DNA from 2 places in the Streptomyces sp. NPDC014734 genome. Region 1 is predicted to be linked to the other one. Evidence: predicted binding sites of a transcription regulator. Region 1 holds the regulator's gene; the other holds the start of a gene.
The links. The regulator HspR, encoded in region 1, represses chaperone genes until heat shock. The targets are predictions, from matches to a motif close to TTGAGNNNNNNNNNCTCAA.

Region 1 (11,640 bases):
CCAGCCATCCGGCCAGCGCGCGGGCGTGCGCGTCCGCGCCGGCGCGATCGCCGGGAAACTCAATGACGTACTCCTGCACAACAGACCTTTCCGTCCACTTCGCCCTGCTTGTTTCATTCGCGTCGTTCCCGGAACGCGCACTCGGGCGTATCGGCTCGCACGGACGCCGAACCGCTCAGACGTCGAACCGAGGCGCGCCCGGGTCCTCGCCGTACGGCCCCGCCCGGCGTCCGGCCGCCATGCCGTGCCCCGCCCGGGGGTCCGGTACCCGCTCCGGCGTCGCGAACAGCGGCTGATGGCCGGCGGCTTCGTACGGGAGGCGCAACGCGGTCGCCGCCTCGGACACGTCCAGCAGGTCGGCGAGGAGGCGTTCCACCGGGTTGAGCGATCGGGCGGGGGCGCCCTGCCCGTAGGTCGCGTCCAGCCAGTTCCGGTTGAGCCCGGCGATGTTGGCCCACGCCGGACCGGCCTCCTCGACCGGCGGCCTGCGGACGACGGCACCACCCGCCGCGGCGGCGATCTGCTCGGCCAGTCCCGGCGGCAGCGGTCCGGCACCGGCCAGCGAGGCCCGGGCCCGGAACGCGGGACCGGCGTAGCGGACCATCGCGTCCCGAGCCGCCACGACCGCTCGGCCCGCGAACGCGTCCGGCGGCGCGGGAGCGTTCCAGGTGGGCCGTACCGGGCCCGGTACGGAGAGGTGCGCGTACTCCTGCGCCAGCGCGCCGAACGCGGCCCGGACATCCTCTCCGGGCGCGTACGGCTCCAGGCAGACCCCGAACAGCGCCGGGAACGCGAGGCGGCCCAGCTCCGCCCAGACCGGCTCCCAGGACCGCGCACCGGCCGCCAGCGGCGACACCGCGAAGGAGACCGCGCGCCCCGTGTCGTTCCGCGTGCACGGCGCGTGCGCCAGCGGTTTGCGCAGTTCGGCGAGCCCCTGCGGGTGGGGGGTGAGGGGTGCCAGCCAGTGGCGCACCTCCGCGGTGTCGGTGACCGCCTCCGCCCGCACGTGGCGCGGTGTGTACGCGAGCCGGTCGCGCAGCGCGAGCGCGGCCCGCACCGCGGCGTGCTCGTCGGCCGCGCGGACCTGGCCGAGCAGCGCCGCGTGCAGCAGCCCGGAGGGGGGATCGTTGCGCACCCGCAGCTCGAAGCGGAGGCCCGCGCCCGGCGTCAGCAGGGACTGCAGCCAAGCACTCTCACCGTGGACGGCCTCGGCGAGGCGCCGCGCCTCGGGGACATCGGCGTACCCGCGGTGTTCGTCGAGCAGCGCGGCGGGCGCGAGCCGCACCGCGACCCACGCCCAGCCGCCCCGCGTCGAGGCCGCGGTGAGAACGCCGTTCGGCACACCGGCCGTCGTACCGAACGGCGCGTCGGCCGCGTCCGCCGCACTCAATGCTCGCGTCCCGGGCCCGGCCACGGCTGCTGCGGCGGCACCGAGGGCGGTACCGGGGGCGCCGCCGGAGCATGGGCCGGGACAGGAGCCGCAGCGTCCTCCTCGATGTACGGCATGCCCTGCGGGAAGGCCACCGCCGGGGAGACCACCCGGCCCTCGATCGCCACGTGCAGCCCCTCGCGGGCGGCGGCGTGCAGTGCCTCGCGCATGGCACGCGGCGGCTCGGTCCGCATCATGGCCTTCTCCAGGTCGGAGCCCCCGAACACCCCGCGCCCGATGTCCGCCAGGAACTGGCCCACGAGCCTCGTGCCCCGGCGGTTGCGCCACATCGTCCAGCCCATGTAGAGGCTGGTGCCGTAGGCGAACACGGACAGGTAAGCGATGTAGCTGCCGTCCTGGAGCACCATCCGGTGCGTCACGTGCGGGTACCGGCCACCGGTCCGGATCCGGCGGAACACCGGGACCATCGGGAGCCGGCGCTCCCGGACCACCCGGGCGATCTCCACGTACGCGGACTCGGTGTGCTGCGCCTGATCGGCGAGCAGCACCCGCCACTCCCCGATCGGTTCACTGACCTTCGAGACCAGCAGGACGATCCAGAACGCGACGAACCCGCACTGCGCGCCCAGCATCGGCGCGCCGAAGAAGATGGCCTCCGGGTCGTCGGCGGCGACTCCCCCGAAGAACCCGAAGAACGCGAAGACGAAGAACACCGCCATCGCCACGGCGGCGGCACGAAGCCAGAGGGTGAGCAACGTCCTCCAGCTGACGGTGTCGTCGAAGGACACCTCGACCGCGTGGTGGCGCAGTGTCTTGTCGAGATACGCGGCGTTGCCATCGCCACCGCGCCAGCCGGGCAGGCGCTCGATCTCGTGTCCACTCATGGGCGGCCCCCCGGAGGGAAAGGGAAGGATGGGAAGGAGCTGAGACCTTGCCCATCCGGTGATGGAAAGTCAACTCGCTTTCCGCGCGAGGCGTGTTGCTCGAATTCCGGGCCGAACCATGCACAACGGCGCCATCGTGTTCAGGTCACGATGGCGCCGTTGTGTGGGGGAGTGACTGAGCGACATGTAACGACGGGGGATCGCTCAGGCACTGCGGGGGGTGGCGGAAACGGTCTCGGGTTCGAACAGTTGGTGGTCCCGCCGGTCCAGGTTCACGAAGATCATGTCGTACCGAATCGCACAGCGGACGGGCTGCGGCGCGCCACGCGGTTTGCGCAGGCAACGGTAGGCGCGCACCTCGTCGTCCTCCTCGCGGGCGACGACGATGGGGTCGCCGAACAGGGTGACCATCAACGAGTCGCCGCAGCGGGGGACGGCGGTGACCAGGTCGATGAAGTGCCAGCCCGACCGGTAGGCGGTCGCCATCTCTCGCCGGAAGGTCCGGTCGTCCGGTGGGATGGTCATGCGCCCGCGGTTTTCGCCGGGACGAGATCCCAGGCCAGGTCCGACTCCGTCAGCTGCGCGTCGGTACCCTTCGTCGGCACAAGATCCCAGGCCAGGTCCGGAGGCGCCATGTCCTGCGCCCGCACCGTCGCCTTGCCCGTGGGCGCACTGTCCCAAGCAAGGTCCAGGGTCCCGATCACCCCGAATGTCAGCCCGGCGGAGAAGGTCACAGCAAGCACCGAGCGAAGCATCTTGTTACTCATAGTGGGCTTCGTCCTCACTTCCAAGGTTTCCTCTCCCCCGCATGACAAGACGATCGCTCATTGAGGCACGTCAATGCCACAGAAGCGATGCATCATGTTCCTGTAGATTCATGTTCCTGGGGGGTGGATAAATGGTTACAGGTGAAGCAAAAGCGACACATCCCCACCCTGTCAGTGCCCTGTGCGACGAGGGGGCGCGGTTGTACGCCAGTGCACTGAGTGTCGGAAAGATCGCCCGGAGCGAGGTGGGACTCGCCCCCTGTCTCCTTGACTTCGCACTGCTGCACCCGGATCCGGACGACGCCGACTGGCTCAGACCGGTTCCGCCGTTCGCCGCTCTGACGCAACGGCTGCACCCGATAGAGCGGGAGATCCAGGACCGCCGACGCCTCTCGGTCGAGCTGACCGAGGCATTCGAACCCTTCATGGCCATCAGCGCCCAGGCGCCGCCGACCACGCACGCGATCACGGTGCTCGAAGGCATGGACAGGATCAACGCCTCCATCGAACTCGCCCTGACCGAGTGCACGTCGGAAGTTCTCACCATCCAGCCCGGCGGTGGCCGCAGCGAGGACGCGCTCAACATCGCGATCGAGCGCGGCAACATCCTCACCCAGCGCGGCGTCGGCATGCGCACCCTCTACCAGCACACCGTCCGGCACAGCCACGGAACCCTCAACTACGCGGAACGCATGGCCGAGGGGAAGGTGGAGATCCGTACGCTCGAAGAGCTCATCGAACGCCTCATGATCTTCGACAACACGGTCGCCTTCATACCCGCCACGGACGATCGGAAGGTGGCGCTGGAACTGCGGCACCCCGGCATCGTGGAGTACCTCACCAGCGTCTTCGAACAGTTCTGGCGGCGCGCGGTCCCGCTCCAGGAGCAGGTCCCGTACGACCCCACGCTCGAAGGCATCTCCGGAGTACGGCATTCCATCGCGAAACTCCTCGTCGAGGGGCACGTCGACGAGGCCATAGCCCGCCGCCTCGGCATGAACGTGCGCACCTGCCGCGCCCATATCGCGAAACTCAGTGCCGCTCTCGGCAGCAACAGCCGTGCCCAGCTCGGCTATCTGATCGCCAGGTCGGGAATCCTGGAGGAAGAGGAAGAGGAAGAGAACTGACGACGGTAGGGGTCACACCCGTCACACCGTCCGCGGCGTACCGGCCCACTCCGCCGACGGCTCCTCGCGCTCCGCACACCGTGGCGTGCCACCGTGCCGCCCTGCCTCCACCCTGCCGCCCACGGCCCACGGCCCACGGCCCAGGCGAACAGGACGGTCGGCACAGCACGGCACGGCACAAGGCTCGGCGAGGAATCCGGCGAGGGAATTCGACGCGGGGCCCGGCCGCACGGCGGTCACGGGCCGCCGGAACGCACCACCCCGGCCGCACGCACGCGGCCACGACGCAACGGCAATGGCGGAGGGCCGGGAACCCGATCCACAGATCGACTCCCCGGCCCTCCGACTGCTCGGCCTCCGACGCGCTCGGCCCCTGCTCGGCGTTTCGGCCACCCGGCCCGGACCGGCATTCCGGCCGCCCGGCCCCATGCCGACGTCTCGGCCGCCCAGCCCTTCGGCCGCCCAGTACTTCGGGCCGCTCAGTCCTTCGGCCGCTTGGGCCGCCAGACCACCAAAGCGCTGGTCTGCTGCACGTCCTGATACGGGACCAGGTCGCGCCGGTACGAGGCGTGCACCTGGGCCTCGCGCTGCTGCATCGCCGCCGCCGCGCCGTCCACCGCCGCCGAGAGCTCGGCGACGCGCTGCTGGAGCGCGGCGACCTGGTTCTCCAGTTCGATGATGCGCTTGATACCGGCGAGGTTGATCCCCTCGTCCTGCGACAACTGCTGCACGTTGCGCAGCAGTTCGATGTCGCGGGCCGAGTAGCGCCTGCCGCGCCCGGCCGTGCGGTCGGGCGAGACCAGGCCGAGGCGGTCGTACTGGCGCAGTGTCTGCGGATGGAGGCCCGAGAGCTGGGCCGCGATCGAGATCACGTACACCGGGGTCTCATCGGTCAGTTCGTACGGATTGCGTCGTCGGCCGTCCACCTCAAGCTCCCTTCGCCGCCTGGAACAGCTCCGCCCGCGGATCGCTGCCCACGGTCGCCTTCCGGTATGCCTCCAGCGCCTCCCTGGCTTCGGGACCGAGCTCCTTGGGAACCGTCACCTCGACGGTGACCAGCAGGTCGCCGCGGGTGCCGTCCTTGCGGAACGCGCCCTTGCCCCGGGCGCGCATCGTGCGCCCGTTGGGGGTACCGGCCGGCAGTTTCAGGGTGACCGGCGGGCCGCCGAGCGTGGGCACCTTCACCTCGCCGCCGAGCGCCGCCTCCGTGAAGTCGACGGGCACGGTGACCGTGAGGTTGTCGCCCTTGCGTCCGAAGACCGGGTGGGCGTCGACATGGACCACGACGTACAGGTCGCCGGCCGGTCCGCCGCGCTCGCCCGGGCCGCCCTTGCCACGCAACCGGATCCGCTGGCCGTCCGAGACGCCCGCCGGAATCCGGACCTGCATGGTCCGGGAGGACTTCGCCCGGCCGCTGCCCTTGCACACGTCGCAGGGGTCCTGGGCGATGAGGCCCCGGCCCTTGCAGTCCACACAGGGGTCGGTGAGCGAGAAGCCGCCGCCGGTGCCGCGCGACACCTGGCCGGTGCCGAGACAGGTCTGGCAGACCCTCGGGGTGCCGTTCTTGTCGCCGGTGCCGGAGCACGCCTTGCAGGGCGCCTGGCTGGACATCCGCAACGGGACCGTGGCCCCCTCGACCGCCTCGGTGAAGCTGAGCGTCACCTCGGACTCGATGTCCTGACCGCGGCGCGGCTGCACCCGCGTCCCCGTGCCGCCCCGGTTGAACAGGCCGCCGAAGACGTCGCCCAGGCCGCCGCCACCGCCGAATCCGCCGGCACCGCCGCCCTGGCCCCCGCCCTGCGCACCGCCGAAGAGGTCGCCCAGGTCGAAGTTGAAGTTGCCTCCGGCGCCCCCCGGTCCGGCACGGAATCCACCGTTGCCGAAGAGGGCGCGCGCCTCGTCGTACTCCTTGCGCTTCTTGGTGTCGCCGAGGATGTCGTTCGCCTCGGAGATCTCCTTGAAGCGCTCCTCAGCCTTGTCGTCGCCCTTGTTGGCGTCCGGGTGGTACTCGCGGGCGAGCTTCCGGTACGCCTTCTTGATCTCGGCGTCGGTGGCGTCCTTGGGGACGCCGAGGACCTTGTAGTAGTCCTTCTCGACGAAGTCCTTCGTGCTCATCGACGTCCCTCCTTCCGGACGAACGGCCGTGCGACCAGCCTGTCGGCCGGTCGCATGGCCGGGCGGTGCGCCGCGAGGCGGTCAGACGGAATGTCAGACCTCCTCGCTGCCACCGCTCTCCTCGTCGGTTGTCTTCTCTTCCTTGGACGCGGCCGGAGTCGCGCCCGGCTGCGGTTCGGCCACGGCCACCCGCGCGGGGCGGATGGTGCGCTCGCCGATCCGATACCCCGGCTGCAGGATCGACACGCAGGTCGTCTCCGTGACATCCGGCGCGTACGAGTGCATCAGGGCCTCGTGGATCGTCGGGTCGAAGGGCTCGCCCTCCTTGCCGAACTGCTGCAGACCCAGCTTCGCGACGACCGTCTCCACCGATTCGGCCACCGACTTGAACCCGCCCACGAGCTCCTTGTGGTCACGGGCCCGTCCGATGTCGTCGAGCACCGGCAGGAGCTCGGACAGCAGGTTGGCGACCGCGATCTCCTTGACCGCGGCCCGGTCCCGCTCGACGCGACGACGGTAGTTCTGGTACTCGGCCTGGAGCCGCTGGAGGTCGCCCGTGCGCTCGTTGAGCGCGGTGCGGACCTGGTCCAGCTGGGCCGTCAGACCGACGGTCTCTACTGCGTCCCCGGCCGGGGACGCCTCTTCCTTCGAGGAGGAAGGGGCGTCCTTCGGCTCGGCTCCGTCAGTGCCGGAGGGGACGTCGGGCTTCTCCTCGAAGCCCGGAGTCTCCTCGCTCACACCGCACCGCCCTTCGTGTCCTTCTCGTCGTCCACGATCTCGGCATCGACGACGTCGTCATCGGCCTTGCCCTGCTGGGCACCCGGCTGCGGGTCGCCCTGCGGGGCACCGTCGGCCTGGGCGCCGGCGTACATCGCCTGGCCCAGCTTCTGGGAGACGGCCGCGACCTTCTCGGTGGCGGTACGGATCTCGGCGGAGTCCTCGCCCTTGAGCTTCTCCTTCAGCTCGTTGACCGCGGTCTCCACCTCCGCCTTCACGTCACCGGGGACCTTGTCCTCGTTGTCCTTGAGGAACTTCTCCGTCTGGTAGACGAGCTGCTCGCCCTGGTTGCGGGACTCGGCGGCCTCGCGACGGCGGTGGTCCTCCTCCGCGTACTGCTCGGCCTCCTCACGCATCCGGTTGACCTCGTCCTTCGGCAGCGAGGAGCCGCCGGTGACGGTCATCTTCTGCTCCTTGCCGGTACCGAGGTCCTTGGCGGTGACGTGCATGATGCCGTTGGCGTCGATGTCGAAGGAGACCTCGATCTGCGGGACACCGCGCGGGGCCGGCGGCAGACCGGTCAGCTCGAACATCCCGAGCTTCTTGTTGTACGCCGCGATCTCGCGCTCGCCCTGGTAGACCTGGATCTGCACGGACGGCTGGTTGTCCTCGGCCGTCGTGAAGATCTCGGAGCGCTTGGTCGGGATCGTGGTGTTGCGCTCGATGAGCTTCGTCATGATGCCGCCCTTGGTCTCGATACCGAGGGACAGCGGGGTGACGTCGAGCAGCAGGACGTCCTTGACCTCGCCCTTGAGGACACCGGCCTGGAGCGAGGCGCCGATGGCGACGACCTCGTCCGGGTTCACGCTCTTGTTGGCCTCCTGGCCGCCGGTCAGCTCCTTGACGAGCTCGGTGACGGCCGGCATGCGGGTGGAGCCACCGACGAGAACGACGTGGTCGATCTCGGAGAGCTGGATGCCCGCGTCCTTGATGACGTTGTGAAACGGGGTCTTGCAGCGGTCCAGGAGGTCCGCGGTGAGCTGCTGGAACTGCGAGCGCGTGAGCTTCTCGTCAAGGTGCAGCGGGCCCTCGGCCGACGCCGTGATGTAGGGCAGGTTGATCGTGGTCTCGGTCGAGGACGAGAGCTCGATCTTCGCCTTCTCCGCGGCCTCGCGGAGACGCTGGAGAGCCATCTTGTCCTTGGACAGGTCCACGCCGTGCCCGTTGGCGAACTGCTTCACCAGGTAGTCCACGACACGCTGGTCCCAGTCGTCACCACCGAGCTGGTTGTCACCGTTGGTGGCCTTGACCTCGACGACGCCGTCGCCGATCTCCAGCAGCGACACGTCGAAGGTGCCGCCACCGAGGTCGAAGACGAGGATCGTCTGGTCGTCCTTGTCGAGCCCGTAGGCCAGCGCGGCGGCCGTCGGCTCGTTGACGATGCGCAGGACGTTCAGGCCCGCGATCTCGCCGGCCTCCTTGGTGGCCTGACGCTCGGAGTCGTTGAAGTACGCGGGGACGGTGATGACCGCGTCGGTCACCTTCTCGCCCAGGTACGACTCGGCGTCGCGCTTCAGCTTCTGCAGGATGAAGGCGCTCATCTGCTGCGGGTTGAAGCTCTTGCCGTCCAGGTCGATCTTCCAGTCGGTGCCCATGTGGCGCTTGACCGACCGGATGGTCCTGTCGACGTTGGTCACAGCCTGGCGCTTGGCGACCTCGCCGACCAGCACCTCGCCGTTCTTCGCGAAGGCGACGACGGACGGCGTGGTCCTGGCGCCCTCTGCGTTGGTGATGACGGTGGGCTCGCCGCCTTCGAGAACGCTGACGACGGAGTTAGTCGTGCCCAGGTCGATGCCGACCGCACGTGCCATTTCGATTCCTCCAACTTGCCTACTTGAGCGGAACTGACTCAAGGATGCATGACACGCACCCCAGTGTCAACAGAGTTGAGTCATGGAGGCTCAACTATCGTGCATCGGCCCCACTCGGACTCCCGAACCGGAGGCGACACCCACCCCCACCACCCCACACGCACCGCTCCCCCATCTTGGCTCCATGGGATCGTTCTGTCACAAATTGCCGCGAGTAACCCAAAAAAGGCATCCAATCCGTCCGACCCCAGGCAGGTGCGAACGATGCAGACATGGAAACGGACACCGCCGCGAAGACGAACACAGCCACGAAGGTGGACGCGGGCACGGGAGACAGGCCCGATCGAGGCATGGACTCGGGCATGGACACGAGCATGGACCCGGGAACGGGAACGGGAACGGGAACGGGCACGTGCACGTGCATGGGTGCGGGAACGGGCGCGGACGGACGCATCGGCGGGCCGACCGGCGAATCTCCCGCCCGCACACCTCCCGGCGGATCGCCTCTCCGCAGACCTCCCGGCGCATCACCCGCCCACGACCCGCCCGTCCGCGATCCACCCGACGCACCCGACGCACCCGGGGAGGCTCCCGCCCGTACGCCTCGCGGTTCGGCGGCCGTCGGCCAAACGCACCCTGGACCTCGCCCTCGGCTCGACCCTGCTGATCCTTGCCGCTCCCGCACTCGCCGCAGCCGCCCTCGTCCTCGCGGCGCGCAGGCCGCCGGGCGGTGTCGTCACCCGCTCACCCCGGGTCGGCCTGGGAGGCAGGGTGTTCGTCCTGCGTACGCTGCGGACCCGGCGACTGCGCCTGGACGTGCTGTCCCGGCTGCCGCACGTCGTACGCGGAGATCTCTCGCTCGTCGGCCCGGAACCCCTGCCACCGGACGCCGCCGCCCTCCCCGACGCGCCGTCCCCCGCCGGCACCATCACCCCCACCGGCGCGGAACACTGGCGGCTGGCACTCAAACCGGGCCTCACCGGCCTCGCGCAGGTACGCTCCCGCTCCGGGATGCCGTGGGACGAGCCCGTCCTGCTCGACCAGCACTACGCCGAGCACCACGGGATGCGCCTCGACCTCGCCGTCCTGCTGGAAGCCGCCTGCATCCCGCTGCGCCGGGCGTCGCGCGGGCTCCCCGGCTTCGGCAAGGCGCGCCTGAGCGACACAGATCACCGCAGGTGCGGCTACAGCGCCGTGGAATAAGTGGATAGTGTCAGCACAGACCGATTAAGTTACTGCTTAGTAGTTGTCAGTATTCACTTGTAGCCAGTTTTCGCTTGTGAACGCTGGATCCCACCCTCGCAGGCCCGAGGAGCCCCCATGCAACTCGCCGCGATCATCGTGTCGCTGGTGCTGACTGTGGTCGGCGTTGCGCTCATCGCCCGAGCCGTCGCGCAGATCTACCGATTCGTCACACTCGGACAGCCGGTGCCGGCAGGCAGCCGCACCGACGACCCGAAACAGCGCACGATCACCCTGGTCAAGGAGTTCCTCGGCCATACCCGGATGAACCGGTGGGGCATCGTCGGCTTCGCGCACTGGTTCGTCGCCATCGGCTTCCTGACGCTGCCGCCGACGCTGCTCCAGGCGTACGGCCAGCTCTTCAAGGCCGACTGGGTCCTGCCGGTCATCGGCGACTGGCCGCCGTTCGAGATGTACACCGAGTTCATCGGCCTGATGACCGTGGTCGGCATCCTCGTGCTGATCGCGATCCGGCTGCTGAACCTGCCCTCCCGGGCCGGCCGCAAATCCCGCTTCGCGGGCTCCAAGGCGTGGCAGGCGTACTTCGTCGAGTACGTCATCCTCGTCATCGGCCTGGCGATCCTGACGCTGCGCGGTCTCGAAGGCGCGATCCACCACGTCGACGGCTACGAGGCCTCGTACTTCATCTCGTACCCGCTGGTCCTCGCGTTCAAGGGCCTGACGCTCGGCGCGCTGCAGAACCTCATCTACTTCGTCGCGATGATCAAGATCGGCACCTCGCTGATCTGGATGATCACCGTCTCGCTCAACACCAACATGGGTGTGGCCTGGCACCGCTTCCTCGGATTCCCGAACATCTGGTTCAAGCGGAACGCGGACGGGTCGACCGCGCTCGGCGCGCTCCAGCCGATGCTGTCGGGCGGCAAGGAGATCGACTGGGAGGACCCGGCCGACGACGCCGTCTTCGGCGTCTCGCAGGTCGAGCAGTTCTCCTGGAAGGGCATCCTCGACTTCTCCACCTGCACGGAGTGCGGCCGCTGCCAGTCGCAGTGCCCGGCCTGGAACACGGGCAAGCCGCTCTCCCCGAAGCTCCTGATCATGTCCCTGCGCGACCACGCGCACGCCAAGGCCCCGTACCTGCTGGCCGGCGGCGGCAAGACCATGGAGGGCGAGGAGAAGGCGTCCGAGGAGCAGCTCAAGGACGTCCCGGCCGCGGCGCTCGCGGAGGCCGAGCGTCCGCTGATCGGCACGGTCGAGGAGAACGGCGTCATCGACCCGGACGTGCTCTGGTCGTGCACCACGTGCGGCGCGTGCGTGGAACAGTGCCCGGTCGACATCGAGCACATCGACCACATCGTCGACATGCGCCGCTACCAGGTGATGATCGAGTCCGCGTTCCCGTCCGAGGCGGGCACGATGCTCAAGAACCTGGAGAAGAAGGGCAACCCCTGGGGGCTTGCCAAGAAGCAGCGCGTCGAGTGGACCAAGGAGGTCGACTTCGAGGTCCCGATCGTCGGCAAGGACGTCGAGGACCTGACCGAGGTCGACTACCTGTACTGGGTCGGC
Region 2 (11,640 bases), on a different contig from region 1:
TCTACACGATGTGGCAGTACACCTCGTCCGGCCCGTACGTGGGCGACCACAGCCACTTCAACGGCGCCTACGACCGTGTGCAGGCCCTCGCGAACGGCTGACCCGGCCCGCCGCGTCCGCCGCGCGGCCCAGCGCGCCACCCGGATCGACCGCTTCGCACAGCCGAGCCCCCAGCGACCACCCATCGCCGGGGGCTCGACCCGTTTTCGAGCCCTCACCGGGCACTTCATGTCCTCATTCGATTTCTCCACCCCTCCCCCGACCCCTCTATACACCATGTGTATAGTCCATCTGCGCCGCACATCGTGTGTCCGGCCCAGCTGTGGAGGAGTGACCCGCCGTGCCCTTGAAGACGAAGCCGATCGGTACGGGGTTGGCCGCCGCCCTTGTGACGGCACTCACCCTGACGCTGGCCGGCTGTTCCTCGGACACCACCGCGCCGGCCGCGGCCCGGGCGGACGCGGGCTCCGACGCCAAGGGCTCCTTCGGCCCGGCGGACTGCCGCAAGGCGAAGTGCATAGCGCTGACCTTCGACGCGGGGCCGGGCGAGGACACCCCGCATCTGCTGGACGTCCTCAAGGAGAAGAAGGTGCACGCGACCTTCTTCCTGCTGGGCAAGAACCACGTCAAGAAGTACCCGGACACCGTGCGCAGGATCGCCGACGAGGGGCACGAGGTGGCCAACCACACCTGGACGCACAAGATCCTCACCGACCGGAAGCCGGCCGAGATACGGGCCGAGCTGGAGAAGACCCAGAACGCGATAGCGGAGATAACCGGCAGGAAGCCGCGCCTGATGCGCCCGCCGCAGGGCCGCACCGACGAGACCGTCTCGCAGATCAGCAAGGACCTGGGGCTGTCGGAGGTGCTGTGGAGCGCCACCGCGAAGGACTACTCCACCACCGACTCGGCGCTGATCAGGAAGCGCATCCTGGACCAGGCGGGCAAGGACGGCATCATCCTGCTGCACGACATCTACAAGGGGACGGTGCCCGCGGTGCCGGGCATCATCGACGAACTGAAGAAGCGGGGCTACACCTTCGTCACCGTGCCGGAACTGATGGCCCCCGCCGAGCCGGTCCCGGGCACCGTCTACCACCCGTGATCCTGGAACGCCGAACCTCCGGCGCGTCGGCACCGGGGGCCTGAGAGCCGTACGAACCGTCCCGCCGTCAGCCACAGTTGCCCGCGGGCCGCTGCCCGGTCACCAGGTCGGTGCAGCCGGTGGCGCCGTCGACCCACACCACCCGGCCGCCGCCGTCGGCGGCCGCGTACGACTGCTCACCGCGGTTGCAGGACACCCGCTCGACGCGCGAGCCGTCCGGGGTCAACTGCCACCCCCTCGCTCGCCCTCGCCGGGGCGGAGCTTCCCGTAGGCGATCGTGTCGCCCCTGACCGAGCCCGCGGCGGTGGGGAGCCGGTACCTGCCGCCGTCCACGTGGGCCTGGTCGCCGGTCCGGGTGTTGACGTGGCCGACGTGCCGGCCGCCGAAGGGGGCGTACCCGGTGAAGACCACCAGATCGCCGTCGACCCGCAGCCCCTCGGCGCCCGTCAAGACGGTCCGGACGCGTCGGGCCCGCGCACGGAACGGTCCGCGCGCCCTCGATGGGCGGGCGGACCGTCCGTGCCGGTCGCGTGCGTGGCGCCGCGTCCGTCACACCGCGGCCGTCACGCCGCGGCCGGGATCCTCTCCTCGGGCCGGGCGGCGGAGGCCGGGGTCAGGGCGATCTCCAGCACCTGGCGGACGTCCGTCACCGGGTGCACGTCCAGGGTGTCCAGCACCTCGGCCGGCACCTCGTCCAGATCGGCCTCGTTCCGCCGGGGGATCACCACGGTGGTGATCCCGGCCCGGTGCGCGGCGAGCAGCTTCTGCTTCAGGCCACCGATCGGCAGCACCCGCCCGGTCAGCGAGACCTCGCCGGTCATCGCCACGTCCGTGCGGACCTGCCGCCCGGAGAGCAGGGAGGCCAGCGCCGTCGTCATCGTGATGCCCGCGCTCGGGCCGTCCTTGGGAACCGCTCCCGCCGGGAAGTGGATGTGCACCCCGCGGTCCTTGAGGTCCGCCACCGGCAGCTCAAGCTCCGCGCCGTGCGACCTGAGGAAGCTCAGCGCGATCTGCGCGGACTCCTTCATCACGTCGCCGAGCTGCCCGGTGAGGGTCAGTCCGGAGGCCCCGGTCTCCGGGTCGGCCAGCGACGCCTCCACGAACAGCACGTCGCCGCCCGCGCCGGTCACCGCGAGTCCGGTGGCCACGCCCGGCACCGAGGTGCGGCGCTCGGCCGGGTCCTGGGCCGACTCGGGCACGTGGTGCGGCCGTCCGATCAGCGCGCGCAGATCGGCCTCGGTGACCGTGAACGGCAGCTCCCGGTCACCCAGCTCGTGCTGGGCGGCGACCTTGCGGAGCAGCCGGGCGACTGCCCGTTCCAGGTTCCGCACGCCCGCCTCGCGGGTGTACTCGCCGGCCAGCCTGCGCAGCGCGGACTCGTCGAGCGTCACCTCGTCCGTCGCCAGACCGGCCCGTTCCAGCTGGCGCGGGACCAGGTGGTCGCGGGCGATGACGACCTTCTCGTCCTCGGTGTAGCCGTCGAGCCGGACCAGCTCCATGCGGTCGAGCAGGGCCTCCGGGATGGCTTCGAGCACATTGGCGGTGGCCAGGAACACGACGTCGCTGAGGTCGAGTTCGACCTCCAGATAGTGGTCGCGGAACGTGTGGTTCTGGGCCGGGTCGAGAACTTCGAGGAGGGCCGCCGCCGGGTCGCCCCGGAAGTCGGAGCCGACCTTGTCGATCTCGTCGAGCAGGACGACCGGGTTCATCGAACCGGCCTCCTTGACGGCTCGGACGATGCGGCCCGGCAGCGCGCCGACGTAGGTGCGCCGGTGGCCCCTGATCTCCGCCTCGTCGCGGACACCGCCGAGCGCGACGCGGACGAACTCGCGGCCCATGGCGTGCGCCACCGACTGGCCGAGCGAGGTCTTGCCGACACCGGGCGGTCCGACCAGCGCCAGCACGGCACCGCCGCGCCTGCCGCCGACGACGCCGAGGCCCCGGTCGGAGCGCCGCTTGCGCACGGCGAGGTACTCGGTGATCCGCTCCTTCACGTCCTGGAGGCCCGCGTGCTCGGCGTCCAGGATCTCCCGGGCACCGCGGATGTCGTAGGCGTCCTCGGTCCGCTTCGTCCACGGCAGTTCGAGGACGGTGTCGAGCCAGGTGCGGATCCAGGAGCCCTCCGGGCTCTGGTCGGAGGCGCGCTCCAGCTTGTCGACCTCCTTGAGCGCCGCCTCGCGGACGTGCTCGGGAAGGTCGGCGGCCTCGACGCGCACCCGGTAGTCGTCGGACTCGTCCTCCGGGTCCCCGTTGAGTCCGGCGAGCTCCTTGCGGACGGCGTCCAGCTGGCGCCGCAGCAGGAATTCGCGCTGTTGCTTGTCGACGCCCTCCTGGACGTCCTTGGCGATGGACTCGGCGACGTCCTGTTCGGCGAGGTGTTCGCCGAGCCACTGGATGGCGAGCTTCAGCCGGGCGACCGGGTCCGCGGTCTCCAGGAGCCGCACCTTCTGGGCGGTGGTCAGGAAGGGCGAGTATCCGGAATCGTCGGCGAGCGCGGAGATGTCCTCGATCTGCTGGACCCGGTCCACGACCTGCCAGGCCCCGCGCTTCTTCAGCCAGCTCGTGGCGAGCGCCTTGTACTCCTTGACGAGTTCGGCGGCGGCGCCCGGAAGGGGGTCGGGCACGACGGCGTCGACCCGCGTCCCCTCCACCCACAGCGCCCCGCCCGGTCCGCTGGTCCCGGCCCCGATCCGCACCCGGCCCCGGCCGCGGATGAGTGCGCCCGGATCTCCGTCCGACAGCCGCCCGACCTGCTCGACGGTGCCGAGGACACCGGTTCCGGTGTAGGTCCCGTCGATGCGCGGCACGAGCAGCACCTCGGGCTTCCCGCCGCCCTCGCGGGCTGCGGCCTGCGCGGCCTCCACGGCGGCGCGCACCTCGGTGTCGGACAGGTCCAGGGGCACCACCATCCCGGGCAGCACGACCTCGTCGTCGAGCGGCAGCACGGGCAGGGCGAGCGGAGTGACCGCATTGGACTCAGTAGCCATGATCTCCCCTTCGGCAGTCAAGTTGAGCTATGCAGACTCAATGCTCCTGAGCGTTCCCTTGTTCCCCGAGCGTGTTCGCCGTGAGCGATCAGGGGCGGCCGTTGTCACCACCCGCACGATCTGCGCGGCGGTGCTGCCGGCCGGAAGGCCCGACCGCACGACGCTCCGCGCGCTCCTTTCCGGTCCGGGAGGTCCCCTACGGCCCCTCCGGCCCGTCCCGGGTTTTCGTACGCACCCGGCAGGGCCCGATCACCGTCCCGCGGGTTCACCTCCCGGGCCGGAGAGTGGCCGCCCCCTCGTCCCCGGCAGCCACGGGCATGGTTCGATCCCCGGCATGACAGATTGGCCGCAACTCAGCCACGCCTACGGCTCCGCCGAGGACATACCCGCCCTGCTGGCACTCATCGCCTCCGAGCCCGAGCCGGAGCTCTGGAACGACCTGTGGTCCGCGCTCTGCCATCAAGGCACCGTCTACCCGGCCAGCTTCGCGGCGCTGCCCTGGCTGGCCGACATGGCCGAGAGCGAAGACCGGGAACAGGCCGTGAACGCCCTGGGTCTGGCGGGGGCCATCATGGCGGGCGCCGAGCAGCCGCATGAAGCGCGCGATGTCCGCACCCGGCACTCGACGGAAATCGCGGCCCTGCTGGCATCGGTGAACCGCCGTCTGCGGACCGCGACCGACCGGACCGAATACGTCGAGCTCCTGGAATCCATGCTCGGCTTCGAGGGCGTCGCGGGATGGAGCGAGGACCTGGCGTGGGGAATCGGGAACGAGGAATACGAAGTCTCCTGCCCCGGATGCGAAACCAGCCTTTTCGTCGTCCTCGGCGAACGCGGTTTCTTCTGCACCAGCGAGGACTACGCCCTGTCGGACGGCCCCGTCGAAACCCGCCCGCTCCGCCCGACGAGCCCCGCGGACCTGCAAGCCATCGGCTCGCGCCTCCACGGCATCGCGCTCGGCGACGGCCAGCACGAAGTCGCCCATGTGCTGACCTACGTCTTCGGGAACGCGACCTGCCCGGACTGCGAGACCGACTTCTCAGTCGCCGACCGCGTCGGCGCCGGCCAACAGGCTGCGGAGCAATAGAGGACGGGCTCGCGACGCTCTCTGCCGCTCCCCAGTTCGTCAGGAATTCACCGCACGGCGACCGGCCCGGAGCGGCGGCCGGGTCCCGGGCACGGTGCGGCCCCGCACCGCACCCGGCGGAGCGGCATCGGCGAGGATCGCCCCATGGATCACGTCATCGACCTCGATCGGGCCGCCGCCGAGATCGTCGCGCGCCTGCCGGTCTGGATCGCGTCCGGCCACGCCCCCGGTCCGCTCACCTGGCGGGACGGGGCCGCCGCGTGGCCCCGGCGGCCGGAGACCGACCGGGGTGTCGTCGCCGCCCCGGATTCGGTCGGTGTTCGCGTCCTGGGCTCCGACGAAAGCGCCGAACTCCACGTCGTCCTGTACCGCGGCGGCTGGGCGGATCTCGACGTGCTGACCGGTGACGAGGTCGTCACCTCGTGCCCGCGGGTCACCACCCCGCAGGAGTTCGGTGCCGTGCTCGACTCCGCCGTCGCACGCCTTCCCGGCGGCGGCCGACGACCGGCGGCCTGACACGAGTCCCGGTGCACGGCCGGCGCGGCGTCCCGTGTCACGCCCGGGGCGGGCCGCGAACCGTCGGCGCACGGCCCCCGGGCGCCGGTCCGGCCGATCCGGGTGACGCCATCGGCAATCGGCTGGCCGTCCACCCCGTCGGGCGGCCAGGATGGCGGGGACCCCGTCCGACGCCCATCGGAGAGCCGCGCCATGCCCGATCGCCCCGGAACCCACGTTCCCGCCCCCGTCACGCTCGACCGCCGCGACGGCCCGTACGGCGAGGTGGTGCTGCGGGAACGGGGGGACGACTTCGAGATCATCGCCAACGGCTGCTTCCTCATGGACACCTCGGACGGCCGGTCCGAGCGGCTGCTGATCGACGCCGCCCTGGCCGCACTGCCCGCCGACCGGCCGGAGCCGACGGTGCTCGTCGGGGGGCTCGGGGTCGGCTTCTCGCTCGTCCGGGCCGCCGCCGAACCGCGCTGGGGGCGGATCGCCGTCGTCGAACGGGAGCGGGCGATCGTGGAGTGGCACCTGCGGGGGCCACTGGGCCGGATCTCCCGCGCGGCGCTCGCCGATCCCCGTACGTCGATCCTCACCACGGACCTCGTCGCGCACCTGCGGACGACTACGGAACGTTACGACGCCTTGTGTCTGGACATCGACAACGGACCGGACTGGACGGTCACCGAGGACAACACGAACCTGTACTCCCCCGCCGGTCTGGCGGACTGCCGGGAGCGGCTGACGCCGGGCGGCGTCCTCGCGGTCTGGTCCGCCCAGCCCTCGGCCGACTTCGAACAGGCATTGCGGAATGCCGGATTCAGTGGAGTAAGGACGGAAGAGGTCGGCGTTGCCCGAGGTGTTCCCGACGTGGTGCATCTCGCAATCCGGACGGTCTGATTCCCCTCTCCGTTCCTTCCCCTTTGCCCCGGACGACCGGGGGGCCAAGTGCCACAAGGCCGACACTCCGCCACTTCGGCGCGCCCCGGCCGTTACACCCTGCGTAGCCGAGAGCAGTGCACTGCCTTTACGCTGCTGAACGGGTGACGGGATCACCCACGACATCCACGAGCGAAGACCGTACGTCCCGGGGGGAACGGCCCCCGGGAGGACGGGCAGGGGCGGGGCGATGGAACAGACACACACCACCCACAACGGCGTCGCGGCCACCCCGGGCGCGCAGCGCCGGGTGCTGGTGGTCGAGGACGACGCCACGATCGTCGATGCCATTTCCGCCCGGCTGCGGGCCGAGGGCTTTCTGGTGCAGACCGCACTCGACGGGCCCGCGGCGGTGGACGCCGCCGAGGCGTGGCAGCCGGACCTGATGGTGCTCGACATCATGCTTCCGGGCTTCGACGGCCTGGAGGTCTGCCGCCGGGTACAGGCCCAGCGGCCGGTGCCGGTGCTGATGCTGACCGCGCGGGACGACGAGACGGACATGCTCGTCGGTCTCGGGGTCGGCGCCGACGACTACATGACCAAACCGTTCTCCATGCGTGAGCTCGCGGCCCGGGTGCACGTTCTGCTGCGCCGGGTCGAGCGGGCGGCGCTGGCCGCGGTCACCCCGCGCAGCGGCATCCTGCGCCTGGGCGAGCTGGAGATCGACCACGCCCAGCGCCGGGTCCGGGTGCGCGCCGAGGACGTCCACCTCACGCCGACCGAGTTCGACCTGCTGGTCTGCCTCGCCAACACCCCGCGCGCGGTGCTCTCCCGCGAGCAGTTGCTGGCCGAGGTCTGGGACTGGGCGGACGCCTCCGGCACCCGTACCGTCGACAGCCACATCAAGGCCCTGCGCCGGAAGATCGGCGCGGAGCGGATCCGTACCGTGCACGGCGTCGGCTACGCCCTGGAGACCCCGGCGACATGACCCGGCCCGGCTCCGGACTGCGTCCCTTCTCGGTCAAGGCCAAGCTGGGAACGCTCGTGGTGATCTCGGTGTTCATCACCACCGGGCTGCTGATGGTGGCCCTGCGCACCAGGACCGAGCTGCGGTTCATCACCGTGTTCTCGGTGATCGCGACCCTGCTGATCACCCAGTTCGTGGCACACGGTCTCACCGCACCGCTGGACGAGATGACGACCGTGGCCCGGTCGATCTCGCACGGCGACTACACCAGACGGGTGAGCGGCGCCGACCGGCGCGACGAGCTCGGCGACCTGGCACAGACCATCAACCGCATGGCGGACGACCTGGAGGCGGTGGACCGGCACCGCAAGGAACTGGTGGCCAACGTCTCGCACGAGCTGCGCACCCCCATCGCGGCGCTGAGAGCCGTGCTGGAGAACGTCGTGGACGGGGTGTCCTCGGCCGATCCGGAGACGATGCGCACGGCGCTGAAGCAGACGGAGCGGCTCGGCCGGCTGGTCGAGACGCTGCTGGACCTGTCGCGCCTGGACAACGGTGTGGTCACGCTGAGGACCGGACGCTTCGAGGTGTGGCCGTATCTGTCGGGCGTGCTGAAGGAGGCGAATCTCGCCGTCTCGCACCGTCAGCTCGCCTCCGGTTCCGGGAACCACACCCGCAAGGACGTGCACCTGGCCCTGGACGTGTCGCCGCCGGAGCTGACCGCGTACGCGGACACCGAACGGCTCCATCAGGTGGTGGCCAATCTGATCGACAACGCTGTCAAGCACAGTCCGCCGCACGGCAGGGTGCAGGTGCTGGCACGGCGCGGCGAGGGCCCGGAGTCGCTGGCGCTGGAGGTGCTGGACGAGGGGCCCGGCATTCCGGAACCGGAGCGGCACCGGGTCTTCGAGCGCTTCAACCGCGGCGAGGTGCCCTCGCCGCACGGGCCCGGCAGCGACGGCGGCACGGGCCTCGGCCTGGCGATCGCCCGCTGGGCGGTGGATCTGCACGGCGGCCGGATCGGAGTGGCCGAATCCGATCGCGGTTGCCGCATTCGAGTCACTCTTCCGGGGATCCCTCGACCGCGCGGTTGACGTAGGGTTCGAACCGGAAGGACGCGTTCTGCGTGTTCTCTTCCAGGGGTACCGCCCAGGAGGCCGTAGCCCTTGTCCGGCGTTGTCGCGATGGAGCGGAACCAGGCTTGTTTCCCGCCAATTCCACCCTCGAAACCCGCCTTTCCATGTGACTTGCGCGACGATGGGTGGCCCCGCCTGCGAGGAACGGCCGGGGAGGCGTAGCCTTGATTTCCGCTGTCCATCACCTTGTGAAGCGGAAGAGGGCGGTTGCCGCCGTGTCGTCTCAGTCCCCCAGTAACTCGAGCATCTCGACCGACCAAGCAGGCCCGGGTTCCGACCCGGCAGCCGCCTTCGGCCCCAACGAGTGGCTCGTCGACGAGATCTACCAGCAGTACCTCCAGGATCCCAATTCGGTCGATCGCGCCTGGTGGGACTTCTTCGCCGACTACAAGCCGGGTGCGTCCGGCACGGCGGACAAGCCCGTTCCCGGCGCCGCGGCCCCGACCGCCGCCGCACCGCAGGCCACTCCGGCACAGGCTCCGGCCCCTGCCGCGAAGGCCCCCGCCGCACCCGCGCCCGCCGCACCGGCCCCGGCCCCCGCACAGGCCGCTCCGGCCGCCCCGGCCGCCCCGGCGAAGGCCGCTCCGGCCCCCGCCGCGAAGGCCGAGACCCCGGCGAAGCCCGCGGCGGCCCCCGCCGCCCAGGCGCCCGAGGGCCCCGAGTACGTGACGCTGCGCGGCCCGTCGGCCGCCGTCGCGAAGAACATGAACGCCTCGCTGGAGCTGCCGACGGCCACGTCCGTCCGCGCCGTCCCGGTGAAGCTGCTCTTCGACAACCGCATCGTCATCAACAACCACCTCAAGCGCGCCCGGGGCGGGAAGATCTCCTTCACCCACCTCATCGGCTACGCGATGGTGCAGGCCCTCAAGGCCATGCCGGCGATGAACCACTCCTTCGCGGTGAAGGACGGCAAGCCGACCCTGGTCAAGCCGGAGCACGTCAACCTCGGTCTGGCCATCGACCTGGTCAAGCCGAACGGCGACCGCCAGCTGGTCGTCGCGGCCATCAAGAAGGCCGAGACGCTCAACTTCTTCGAGTTCTGGCAGGCGTACGAGGACATCGTCCGCCGCGCCCGCAGCGGCAAGCTCGGCATGGACGACTTCACCGGCGTCACCGCCTCGCTGACCAACCCCGGCGGCATCGGCACCGTCCACTCGGTGCCCCGCCTGATGCCCGGACAGGGCCTCATCATGGGCGTCGGCGCGATGGACTACCCGGCCGAGTTCCAGGGCACCTCCCAGGACACCCTGAACAAGCTGGGCATCTCCAAGGTCATGACGCTGACCTCGACGTACGACCACCGGGTCATCCAGGGCGCCGCCTCCGGCGAGTTCCTGCGGATCGTCTCCCAGCTGCTGCTCGGCGAGAACGAGTTCTACGACGAGATCTTCAAGGCGCTGCGCATCCCGTACGAGCCGGTCCGCTGGCTCACGGACATCGACGCCTCGCACGACAACGACGTGACCAAGGCCGCGCGGGTCTTCGAGCTGATCCACTCCTACCGGGTCCGGGGCCACGTCATGGCCGACACCGACCCGCTGGAGTACCGCCAGCGCAAGCACCCCGACCTGGACATCACCGAGCACGGCCTCACCCTGTGGGACCTGGAGCGGGACTTCGCGGTCGGCGGCTTCGCCGGCAAGTCGATGATGAAGCTCCGCGACATCCTCGGTGTGCTGCGCGAGTCGTACTGCCGCACCACCGGCATCGAGTTCATGCACATCCAGGACCCGAAGCAGCGCAAGTGGATCCAGGACCGGGTGGAGCGCACGCGCACCCCGCAGCCGGAGCGCGAGGAGCAGCTGCGCATCCTGCGCCGGCTGAACGCCGCCGAGGCGTTCGAGACGTTCCTGCAGACCAAGTACGTCGGCCAGAAGCGGTTCTCGCTGGAGGGCGGCGAGTCCGTCATCCCGCTGCTCGACGCGGTCATCGACTCCGCCGCCGAGGCCCGCCTCGACGAGGTCGTCATCGGCATGGCCCACCGCGGCCGGCTCAACGTGCTGGCGAACATCGTCGGCAAGTCGTACGCGCAGATCTTCCGCGAGTTCGAGGGCAACCTCGACCCCCGGTCGATGCACGGCTCCGGCGACGTGAAGTACCACCTGGGCGCCGAGGGCACCTTCACCGGACTGGACGGCGAGCAGATCAAGGTCTCGCTGGCCGCCAACCCCTCGCACCTGGAGGCGGTCGACCCGGTCCTGGAGGGCATCGCCCGCGCCAAGCAGGACATCATCAACAAGGGCGGCACGGACTTCACGGTCCTGCCCGTCGCGCTCCACGGCGACGCGGCCTTCGCGGGCCAGGGCGTCGTCGCCGAGACGCTCAACATGTCGCAGCTGCGCGGCTACCGCACCGGCGGCACCGTGCACGTGGTGATCAACAACCAGGTCGGCTTCACCGCCGCCCCGGAGTCCTCCCGCTCCTCGATGTACGCCACCGACGTGGCGCGCATGATCGAGGCGCCGATCATCCACGTGAACGGCGACGACCCCGAGGCCGTCGTCCGGGTCGCCCGGCTCGCCTTCGAGTTCCGGCAGGCGTTCAACAAGGACGTCGTGATCGACCTCATCTGCTACCGCCGCCGCGGTCACAACGAGGGCGACAACCCGGAGTTCACCAACCCGCAGATGTACACGCTGATCGACAAGAAGCGCTCGGTGCGCAAGCTCTACACCGAGTCCCTCATCGGTCGCGGCGACATCACCCTGGAAGAGGCCGAGCAGGCGCTCCAGGACTTCCAGGGCCAGCTGGAGAAGGTCTTCGCGGAGGTCCGCGAGGCCACCTCGCTGCCGGCCCCGGCGCACACCCCCGAGGTCCAGCCCGAGTTCCCGGTCGCCGTGACCACCGCGGTCTCCCAGGAGGTCGTGAAGGTCATCGCGGAGTCCCAGGTCAACATCCCCGACCGGATCACCGTCCACCCGCGTCTGATGCCGCAGATGCAGCGCCGCGCGGCCTCGGTGGAGAACGGCACGATCGAC

Region 2: the regulator HspR is predicted to act here: its motif matches at 4,115-4,133, upstream of lon (endopeptidase La).

What each region holds. Positions count from the first base shown of each region.
Region 1 is NZ_JBIBYN010000003.1:164,842-176,481, forward strand. It holds gene ACF1CT_RS07235 (hypothetical protein) at 1-79, opposite strand, end outside; gene ACF1CT_RS07240 (hypothetical protein) at 176-1,390, opposite strand; gene ACF1CT_RS07245 (hypothetical protein) at 1,387-2,274, opposite strand; gene ACF1CT_RS07250 ((2Fe-2S)-binding protein) at 2,479-2,799, opposite strand; gene ACF1CT_RS07255 (hypothetical protein) at 2,796-3,041, opposite strand; gene ACF1CT_RS07260 (helix-turn-helix transcriptional regulator) at 3,173-4,168, shown strand; gene ACF1CT_RS07265 (heat shock protein transcriptional repressor HspR) at 4,648-5,094, opposite strand; gene dnaJ (molecular chaperone DnaJ) at 5,096-6,283, opposite strand; gene grpE (nucleotide exchange factor GrpE) at 6,377-7,021, opposite strand; gene dnaK (molecular chaperone DnaK) at 7,018-8,871, opposite strand; gene ACF1CT_RS07285 (sugar transferase) at 9,427-10,074, shown strand; gene ACF1CT_RS07290 ((Fe-S)-binding protein) at 10,192-11,640, shown strand, end outside.
Region 2 is NZ_JBIBYN010000001.1:487,622-499,261, forward strand. It holds gene ACF1CT_RS02130 (lysozyme) at 1-101, shown strand, start outside; gene ACF1CT_RS02135 (polysaccharide deacetylase family protein) at 341-1,105, shown strand; gene ACF1CT_RS02140 (hypothetical protein) at 1,173-1,331, opposite strand; gene ACF1CT_RS02145 (hypothetical protein) at 1,328-1,555, opposite strand; gene lon (endopeptidase La) at 1,669-4,092, opposite strand; gene ACF1CT_RS02155 (hypothetical protein) at 4,427-5,179, shown strand; gene ACF1CT_RS02160 (hypothetical protein) at 5,324-5,695, shown strand; gene ACF1CT_RS02165 (spermidine synthase) at 5,888-6,580, shown strand; gene ACF1CT_RS02170 (response regulator transcription factor) at 6,810-7,547, shown strand; gene ACF1CT_RS02175 (ATP-binding protein) at 7,544-8,620, shown strand; gene ACF1CT_RS02180 (multifunctional oxoglutarate decarboxylase/oxoglutarate dehydrogenase thiamine pyrophosphate-binding subunit/dihydrolipoyllysine-residue succinyltransferase subunit) at 8,878-11,640, shown strand, end outside.